DNA from 2 places in the Paenibacillus sp. 10L310 genome. Region 1 is predicted to be linked to the other one. Evidence: riboswitches for the same ligand, from Rfam matches in the RefSeq annotation. Region 1 holds a riboswitch; the other holds the start of a gene.
The links. Region 1 has a riboswitch for cyclic di-AMP ahead of AC1DE7_RS27940 (3D domain-containing protein). Riboswitches for the same ligand answer to the same signal wherever they lie in the genome.
Positions count from the first base shown of each region.

Region 2: it holds a riboswitch for cyclic di-AMP, as region 1 does, so the genes downstream of both, AC1DE7_RS09530 (3D domain-containing protein) here and AC1DE7_RS27940 (3D domain-containing protein) in region 1, are expected to answer to the same signal.

Region 1 covers NZ_JBFTKC010000022.1:50,720-55,150, reverse strand. Annotated here, with positions in the region: gene AC1DE7_RS27950 (HD domain-containing protein) at 1-843, shown strand, start outside; gene AC1DE7_RS27945 (TatD family hydrolase) at 1,177-1,947, shown strand; cyclic di-AMP (ydaO/yuaA leader) riboswitch at 2,189-2,442, shown strand; gene AC1DE7_RS27940 (3D domain-containing protein) at 2,716-3,900, shown strand; gene rnmV (ribonuclease M5) at 4,056-4,431, shown strand, end outside.
Region 2 covers NZ_JBFTKC010000003.1:119,314-123,744, reverse strand. Annotated here, with positions in the region: gene AC1DE7_RS09540 (ABC transporter substrate-binding protein/permease) at 1-1,170, shown strand, start outside; gene AC1DE7_RS09535 (amino acid ABC transporter ATP-binding protein) at 1,157-1,879, shown strand; cyclic di-AMP (ydaO/yuaA leader) riboswitch at 2,099-2,295, shown strand; gene AC1DE7_RS09530 (3D domain-containing protein) at 2,298-2,972, shown strand; gene AC1DE7_RS09525 (polysaccharide deacetylase family protein) at 3,080-3,871, opposite strand; gene lpdD (prenylated flavin chaperone LpdD) at 4,026-4,367, shown strand.

The sequences.
Region 1 (4,431 bases):
AAAGTAGCGTCTGTCATTCAAAAAACGTATGAAAAGCCGATTGTGGTGAACTTGGTGACCAGTCCGCTTGATGCAGACCGAATGGATTATTTGCTCAGGGATGCCTATTTTACAGGTGTAAATTACGGCACGATTGACCTTGATCGTATCCTTCGGATGCTGCGTCCTTATCATGGGCGGATTGTAGTCAAGGAGTCAGGCATGCATGCTGTGGAGGATTACCTAATGTCTCGGTATCAGATGTATTGGCAGATTTACTTCCATCCGGTAACTCGTAGTTCTGAAATTATATTGCGGCAAATATTCAAGCGAGCGAAAACACTCCTACAACATGGTTTTCAATTCCGCTTCATGATTGATCCACTCCCTCAATTATTTGAAGGAGAATTATCCGTGGATGAATATTTGCAGTTGGATGAAGCATTAATTCAGACGGCATTTACGCAGTGGCGCAAGGAGGACGATACTGTTCTGAGTGAGTTATGCGAACGTTTTATGGATCGCAAGTTATATAAGTATGTAGAGCTTGAACAGGTCGACTTGACAATGATGGAAGAGATTCGGGAAGCTTTTGTACAGGCTGGCCTCGATCCCGAATATGATCTTGAAATTGATTTTCCTTCGGATAATCCGTATGATGTGTTTCGTCCGGATGAATCCACAGATAAGCAGATTCTTCTTCTGGATCGACAGGACAATTTACGTGAGTTGTCAGAAGTATCTGACATTGTCCGTTCCATCAGTGGGCTTCACCGAGGGAAACATCATTTGTATTACCCGCAAAACAAGGTGGATGCGATTATTCACGAATTACCGTCACATATACGCCCCTATTTCTTGTAATCGTGTGGGTATAATCCGATGAAGAATTTCGATATCAAAACACTTTCTAAAAGAGCTATTTTCCATGATACAGTAATCTGCTTTAATGGGGAGTATATGTAGATCGACATAATTTTGTAAATGCAAGCAGGCAGAATGAGCACAATTAGCAATATATAGATCAGAATATCCGTATATCTTCTATATATTGTAGTTGTGAAGAAACAAACGTAATGATGTAATACACAGATTACCCAAAATGTTTTATGTATGAGTCATTAAATTATTGAATTTTACAAATTGGATTTTGAAAAAGAAGATAGTCGTTATTTCGACATGAAGGGAGATACAGACATGATGCTGTTCGACACACATACACATCTGGATGCACCACAATTCGACGAGGACCGCGAGGACATGATTCAGCGTGCTGTAGATGCAGGAGTTGGTCGCATGATCAACATTGGTTTTAACCGGGAGACAATTCCAACCACAATGAAACTCGCTGAAACATATGACTTTATATATGCAGCTGTAGGTTGGCATCCCGTAGATGCGATCACAATGCAGGAGGGCGATTTGGAGTGGATTGCATCTTTATGCAAGCATGAAAAAGTGGTTGCGATCGGTGAGATTGGATTGGATTATCACTGGGATACTTCACCAAAAGAAATACAGCATCGCGTATTACGACAACAAATTGCTTTGGCGCGTGAAGTGAACATGCCAATTGTCATCCATAATCGGGATGCGCATGAGGATATCATAAGAATTTTGCGTGAAGAGAAGGCGGGTGAAGTTGGTGGTGTGATGCACTCGTTCTCGGGCAGCTGGGAAACAGCAAAAAGTTGCCTCGATATGGGCTTCCATCTCTCCTTCGGAGGACCGATCACATTCAAAAATGCAAAGCAACCCAAAGAGGTGCTGGAGAAGGTTCCTATGGACCGGTTTTTCATTGAAACAGATGCTCCATATTTGACACCGCACCCTTATCGTGGGAAGCGAAATGAGACAGCGCATGTACGTCTGGTTGCAGAGGCAGCTGCGGAAATTAAAGGCATTTCGGTGGAGGAAATTGCTGCAATAACAACCAAAAATGCCATGGAACGATTTGGGATTCGTTAAAAAAACGAGCAAATGAGGTGAAAAAGGCAGGTAAGCGGAGGTAATTTGCCCTTTGATCCAAATAAATCAAGAATATTACAATATTTTAACCAAATATTCAGAAAAACGTACTTGATCAACGCTTTACAACATGCATCAAAACAGGATATCATCTTTTCAGTGAATTGTTGTGCGGAAAATTGGACAGATGTTCGGGGGATGAACAAAGGGACACTTTCCGATGAAACAACATTACTTTCATGAATCAGTCTCGCTGAGTCTCCGTTAACGGAGAGCGGGGGAACCAATAGGGCTTAAACATCGGTGTATTTGGCCGATGCGCAACGTTCGCTGACCCAAAAGCAGCGAAGGGAACTGCGAAGCCGTATTTGATTTCTTCTTTGGGTCTCGGGGTGAATTCAAGGGCGTCCGCCATGAGCGGGTGACCCAAGATAGGGCGGCTCTCTTTCGCCCGAACCCGACAGCTAACCTCGCAAGCGGAAAAAGAGAGGCAACCTCGTGCATGAATTTCCGATATTCAAAATCATTCGGAAGCCACGAAAGAGTTCCTCTTACACTCTTTCTTTGGCTTTTTTGTTTTTGAATAAAAGAAATATTGTCATCATACGGTAGGTATTCAGGAGGATGACATCATGTTGCGAAGATTGATTCATGGTGCAGAACCGGATTATGTTGGTCCAATCTGTGTTCTGTAGAAAATTTGGTATAGTCACGTCAAAGACATCATGCATTACTTTAGACGGCGAGGCTATGAAGGAGGACGGAGAAGTGGGCACATTCCAACCAGAAGAGACCCATGAGTCACGATCATCCAGTAAGTCTTTCGCGTTGCGGTGGAAGCATGAGAACATGCGTCAAATGGCATTGATCGCGATTTTCTCAATTGCGCTTACAATCATGATCTTGTTAGTCGTTTACGGTCAGGCCGGGAAACAAATTTCGCTGGTTATTGATGGCAAAGCTCAGGTGGTAGAGACTCGTACAGGAATGCTTCAGGAAATGCTGGAGGAGCAGTCGATCACAGTCAGCCCTCACGATAAGGTATCCATGTCCATGAATGGGGCGATTACAGATGGAGACCGAATCGTTATTGAGCGGGCCGTTCCAGTTAACATTACGGCAGACGGAGACACCAAGACTCTGTATACAACCGATTCATCGGTAGAAGATGCAATTCAAAAATCAGGTATTCAAGTTGAAAGTAATGATAAAGTGTATCCGGCGCTTGGAACTGCTATCAAAGCGGAGATGAAGATCCGTGTAGTGCGCGTAACAAAGCGTACAGTGGATGTAGAGCAACCGATCGCTTACAAAGTCATTAAAACGGCTGACCCTAGCTTGTACAAAGGTGATAACCGTGTCGTTGTGAATGGCAAAGAAGGCACAATTGTACAGCATATCGAAAAGGTATTTCAGGATGGAGAATTGGTCTCCAAAAAAATGGTCGGCAAATCTGTCGCTAATAATCGTGTAGATAAAGTGATCGCTGTCGGCACCAAAGCAAAACCGGTCGTGAAAGAACCTGAGATTCAGACCGTATCGGCTCAAACTTCAACAACCAAAAAGGCTACAACAACGAACTCGAAGAAAACATCTGCCTCGGGCAGCAAAGTGATTACCGTATCCGGGACTTCTTTTAAATACTCCAAAGTACTTAAAAATGTATCCATGACTGCCTACTCTTCCGAAGAGCCTGGCATTGGAACTAAAACAGCTTCCGGGACTCGTGTAACGGAAGGACGCACCATTGCGGTTGATCCCAAAGTCATTCCAATTGGCTGGTGGGTATATATCGAAGGTCTGGGATTCCGTCGTGCGGAAGATACAGGCGGTGCCATTAAAGGCAACAAAATTGATGTGTATTATGACAGTGTGAAGCATGCCCTGAATTTTGGACGTAAGAAAGGCAAGACGGTCTACGTGATCGGTCCGGTGAAGCCGGAAGCGAACTAAAATCGTTTTACTTTGAAATGGGAATGCTATAAAATAGTTGCATGAATGATTCATGCGGAATATGCGGCGGAGGAGTCTGAATTCAGTCTCCCCCGCCGTTTGGCAGAGAAGAGGATATTCCTCTTCTTTTTGCGTTAGAAAGGAAGAAATGGAACATGATAAAAGAAGTCATTGTGGTGGAAGGCCGTGACGATACGGTAGCTATCCGTCGGGCCGTGGAAGCCGATACCATAGAAACAGGTGGATCAGCAATCAACCAACGCATTCTGAAGCGGATTGCGCTTGCTCAGGAGAGACGGGGAGTCATTGTACTGACAGATCCGGATCATGCTGGCGAACGCATTCGAAAAATTATTGCGAACAAGGTGCCAGGCTGCAAGCATGCCTTCATTCCGGAAGCCGATGCAACGCGCAAAGGGGACATTGGGGTGGAGAATGCCTCACCAGAGGCGATCCGTCATGCTCTGGCGCGCGTACATACTTCATACGAAGGTGCTCCGAGCCTGATTGATTGGGAGGACCTGATCGCGG
Region 2 (4,431 bases), on a different contig from region 1:
CGTGTTGATCTGGTGATTTCAGGTATGACGCCGACGGATGAGCGGAAGAAAAGTATCGATTTTTCCGACACCTATTATAAATCAAAACAAGTGATTATGGTTCGCAATGTGGATAAAGACAAATATCCAACCATGGCAGAACTTGAAAATGCGAAGATTGGCGTTCAGAAAGGCTCCATTCAGGAAACGATCGGACAGAGTATTCCAGGAGCGAAGCTTACTGCGCTGGATAAAATCTCGGATATCGTGCTTCAACTGCAAACAAAACGCATTGACGCGGCAATCGTTGAAGATACCGTTGCTGTAGGTTATCTGGACGATATCATTGGACTTGCTGCTGCTGTTCCGGACGAAGAGCAAGCAGAAGCGGCAATCGGGATTCGTAAAGGTAATACCGAGCTGCTAGCTGCAGTAAATGGAACACTAGAGCGACTGAAAAGCGAAGATAAAATCAATCAGATGGTGACGGACGCCAGCCTCTTGATGGCGGATAAAGCGAACAAATCACAAAATATTTTCCAAGTATTCTGGGAGTACAAAAGTTTCTATGCTACAGGTGTAGGATACACACTTCTGTTGTCTGCACTTGGGGTTATCTTCGGGGTAATTATTGGATTGATCATCTGTTTGTTCCGTTTGCATGACGCTGCAATCTTGCGCTGGATCGGTACGGCATACGTTGAAGTGATCCGTGGCACACCGATGCTGGTACAATTGATGATTATTTACTATGGTTTTTCTCTGAGCTTTGGCATTAACTTCACTGCACTTCAGGCAGGTATCATTACACTTTCAATCAATAGTGGTGCCTATCTGGCGGAGATTTTCCGTGCAGGTATCCAAGGTGTGGATCGTGGTCAGTTGGAGGCAGCGCGTTCATTAGGTATGGGAAGAGGCGCCGCGATGCGTTATATCATATTGCCACAAGCCTTCAAAGCTGTATTACCAGCGATCGGTAATGAATTCATAACTATCATCAAAGAATCCTCCATTATCTCCGTTATCGGTATGGTGGATATTATGTATCAGGCAAGTGTAGTCAAGAACATTACGTACCAAGGCTTGAGTCCATTTTTGATTGCAGCAGCCATCTACTTTGTAATGACGTTCATTTTGTCCAAGCTGCTGGGACGACTGGAAAGGAAGTTGAGTGCAAGTGATAGACGTTAGACAATTACACAAATCTTATGGAAATAACGATGTGCTTAAGGGCATAAACGTGACGATTGGCAAAGGTGAGGTTGTCGTGGTTATCGGTCCTTCCGGTTCAGGTAAAAGTACGTTCTTGCGTTGTTTGAACCTGCTGGAACAGCCTACCTCAGGAGAGATTGATTTTGAAGGCGTGTCAATCACGGACCCCAAGCATAACATTAACGCAACTCGTGAGAAAATGGGCATGGTGTTCCAGCACTTCAACCTGTTCCCACACAAAACGGTAGAGCAAAACATTACGATTGCTCCGATTAAAGTAAAGAAACAATCCACTCAGGAAGCGGAGAAAATTGCCGCTGATCTGCTTAACACCGTAGGCTTGTACGATAAAAAAGATACATTCCCGAATCAGCTGTCTGGTGGACAGAAGCAGCGGATCGCCATTGCTAGAGCATTGGCCATGCAGCCGCATGTGATGCTGTTTGACGAGCCTACGTCGGCACTGGACCCTGAGATGGTCGGCGAAGTGCTGGATGTCATGAAACGTCTTGCAGAAGGCGGGATGACGATGGTCATCGTAACGCATGAGATGGGTTTTGCACGTGAAGTGGGAGACCGAATCCTGTTCATGGATGGCGGGGTTATTGTGGAAGAGGGAACACCTGATGAGGTGTTTGGAGCTCCAAAAAATTCACGTACACGTGATTTTCTTGCCAAAGTACTCTAAATGAAGTGATCAAATAGCGTTACTGACTTCGAGTCGGTAGCGCTATTTTTTTATGGATAATAATCACGTATGGATTCGTAAAAGTAACTTTTCTGTTACCAAATATAAAGAAGTCGGTTCGCCCAACTTTTCTGAATTATCCAGTATTCTTACATATGCTTACATGCTAAAAACCATTTGGTAAGAATTACTACAAGTTCAGGTTACAAAATTGTGATATATTGAACTCTGCCGAAACTTCCGGACAGGGAGTGCGGGGGATGTAACGATGCAGATTGTGCAGGGGGAAGATCTACAGCACACTGCTTGGGGTGAATTAGGGGTACATAACGTTTCAAATGTAATGAAGAACCTATAGGGTGGGCTCCTCATCCGAATCCGACAACTAACTTCGCAGGCACAATGAGGGAGGAAGACCATGATTAACAAGAAACGTATAGCCAAAACAGCAGTAGCATTAATGACAACAGCAATGCTCATTCAAGCCGTTCCGGCTCACGCCGATTCAGTTCATGTGGCCAAAGAAGGGGATACCTTCTACACCTTATCAAAACAATATGGAGTAGCACTCAACACGTTAATTAAAGCAAACAACGACATTTCACCTTACAACATTTATGGTGGTTTGAAAATTACGATTCCCGGTAAGGCAAACAATGTAGCAGCCGCTGCGGCAACGGAGAGCAAGACCCAAGCGAAGACTGTTACTACAGCAAGCTTGGACGTCAACGCAGATAACAAAGTGGTTCAAGCCTGGGGTAAGACATTCGATTACAGCAAAGCTGTGAACGTAAAAGCAACGGCATACTCTGCAGATCCGTCTGAAAATGGAGGCTGGGGTGCAGTCGATTATTTCGGAAATGACCTTGAACTGGGTACGATTGCAGTTGATCCAAGTGTGATTCCACTTGGAACTAAAGTACTGGTAACTGGTCACAGCCATCCAGGATTGCCAAAACAGGCTTTTGTAGCCACAGCGCGGGATGTGGGCGGTGCAATCAAAGGTCACCGGATTGATATCTTTATCCCGGGTAGCAAACAGTCTGTAAGTTCATTTGGTTTTCAGGATATCGAGCTGTACATTCTGAAGTAGAGAGAAAATAACATTTAAAATGAATTCAAACAGGGTGTCTGCCAGTTGCTAATCCGCGATTGAACAGCACCCTTTTAATATTCTCATTTATTTCTACCACGGTCATCTTAATCTTTGGCCTTGGGCAATCCCAGCATTTCGTCCAAGGTGACCAGTTCATATCCCCGATTACGTAGTTCCTCAATAATTTCAGGCAAAGCCTCAATCGTGCCGTTCAGGTTTGACCCTACACCGCCTCCAGCATGTTGCAGAACGATGGAGCCAGGTTTCACGGCAGACAGGATGTTATCTTTCACCTGTTCCTTTGAAAGGCCTTTCCAGTCCAGGGAGTCTACGTTCCAGTTCACAATGCTATAGTGTTGTTTGGCAGCCCATCTCAGCTGTTCTTCATTAATGTCTCCATAAGGTGGCCGAATCATCTTAGGCGTATAACCCGCCAAACGTTGAATAATATCCCCGGTATGTAAAATTTGTTTGCGAAAGGCATTCATCGACAGCTTACTGAATTCAGGATGATTGTAGCTGTGATTACCAACCATATGCCCTTCCTTAACGATGCGTTTCACCAGATCCGGATGTTTCTCAGCACGACTACCCACGATGAAGAATGTAGCTCTGACATTGTATTTCTTCAATACATCCAGTACTTGTGGAGTAAATCGTGGATCAGGTACATCATCAAAAGTCAGTGCAACCTTCTTGGTTGAAGGACCATTGGTTTTGAACGTATCGGCATATTTTTGACGTAATTGTCCCAATGTCAGTTGTTCTTCTTCCGCAGAATCCGAACCTGATACTGATTCACTTGGCGGGCTTGAAACATCCTGCGATGAAACTGGAGCATGAGATCCCCCGAGAAAAATAACGATAACCATCAGCATAATGAGGCGTACGCGCATAATAAACGGCCTCCTTTTCCAAAATGACGTTCTCCTTGGTATGCCCGGGGGTTCCATAAAATATGCGTAGTGTGAGAAGTTTCATTGCGGATTTATCTTATGACAGCCATAATTCCTCCATATATAACATATAGAAAAGGATAGGTGGATGGGTATGAGTACATATGATTTGAAATCCATACGTTTACAGGTGATTGAAGCAGGAGAAGATAAGGTTTTTCTCGTTACCGGAGGAAAGGCGCATATTGGCGCCGTAGCCACGTTCTACGTGGATCATGAGCGCGTAAGCGGGACGACAGTCCATATTCCTGGGCATAAAGAACAAGAGCTGTGTGAGCGGCTTGCCCGAAAGGCTGCCTTGCAACTGAAAGTAACCGTTACGGTGATCATGGGTATCCATTTTGATTCCATCACGCGGATGCAGATCGACGAAATCGTGCAGACTGCAGAGAGGTTGATGGAGGATCATCTGAACAAAGATAAACGATCTTCCTGACATAAGAGCCATCGAATGTTTTGATTTTATTTGCTAAAATTGAAACGAGTTGTAGATTATTACG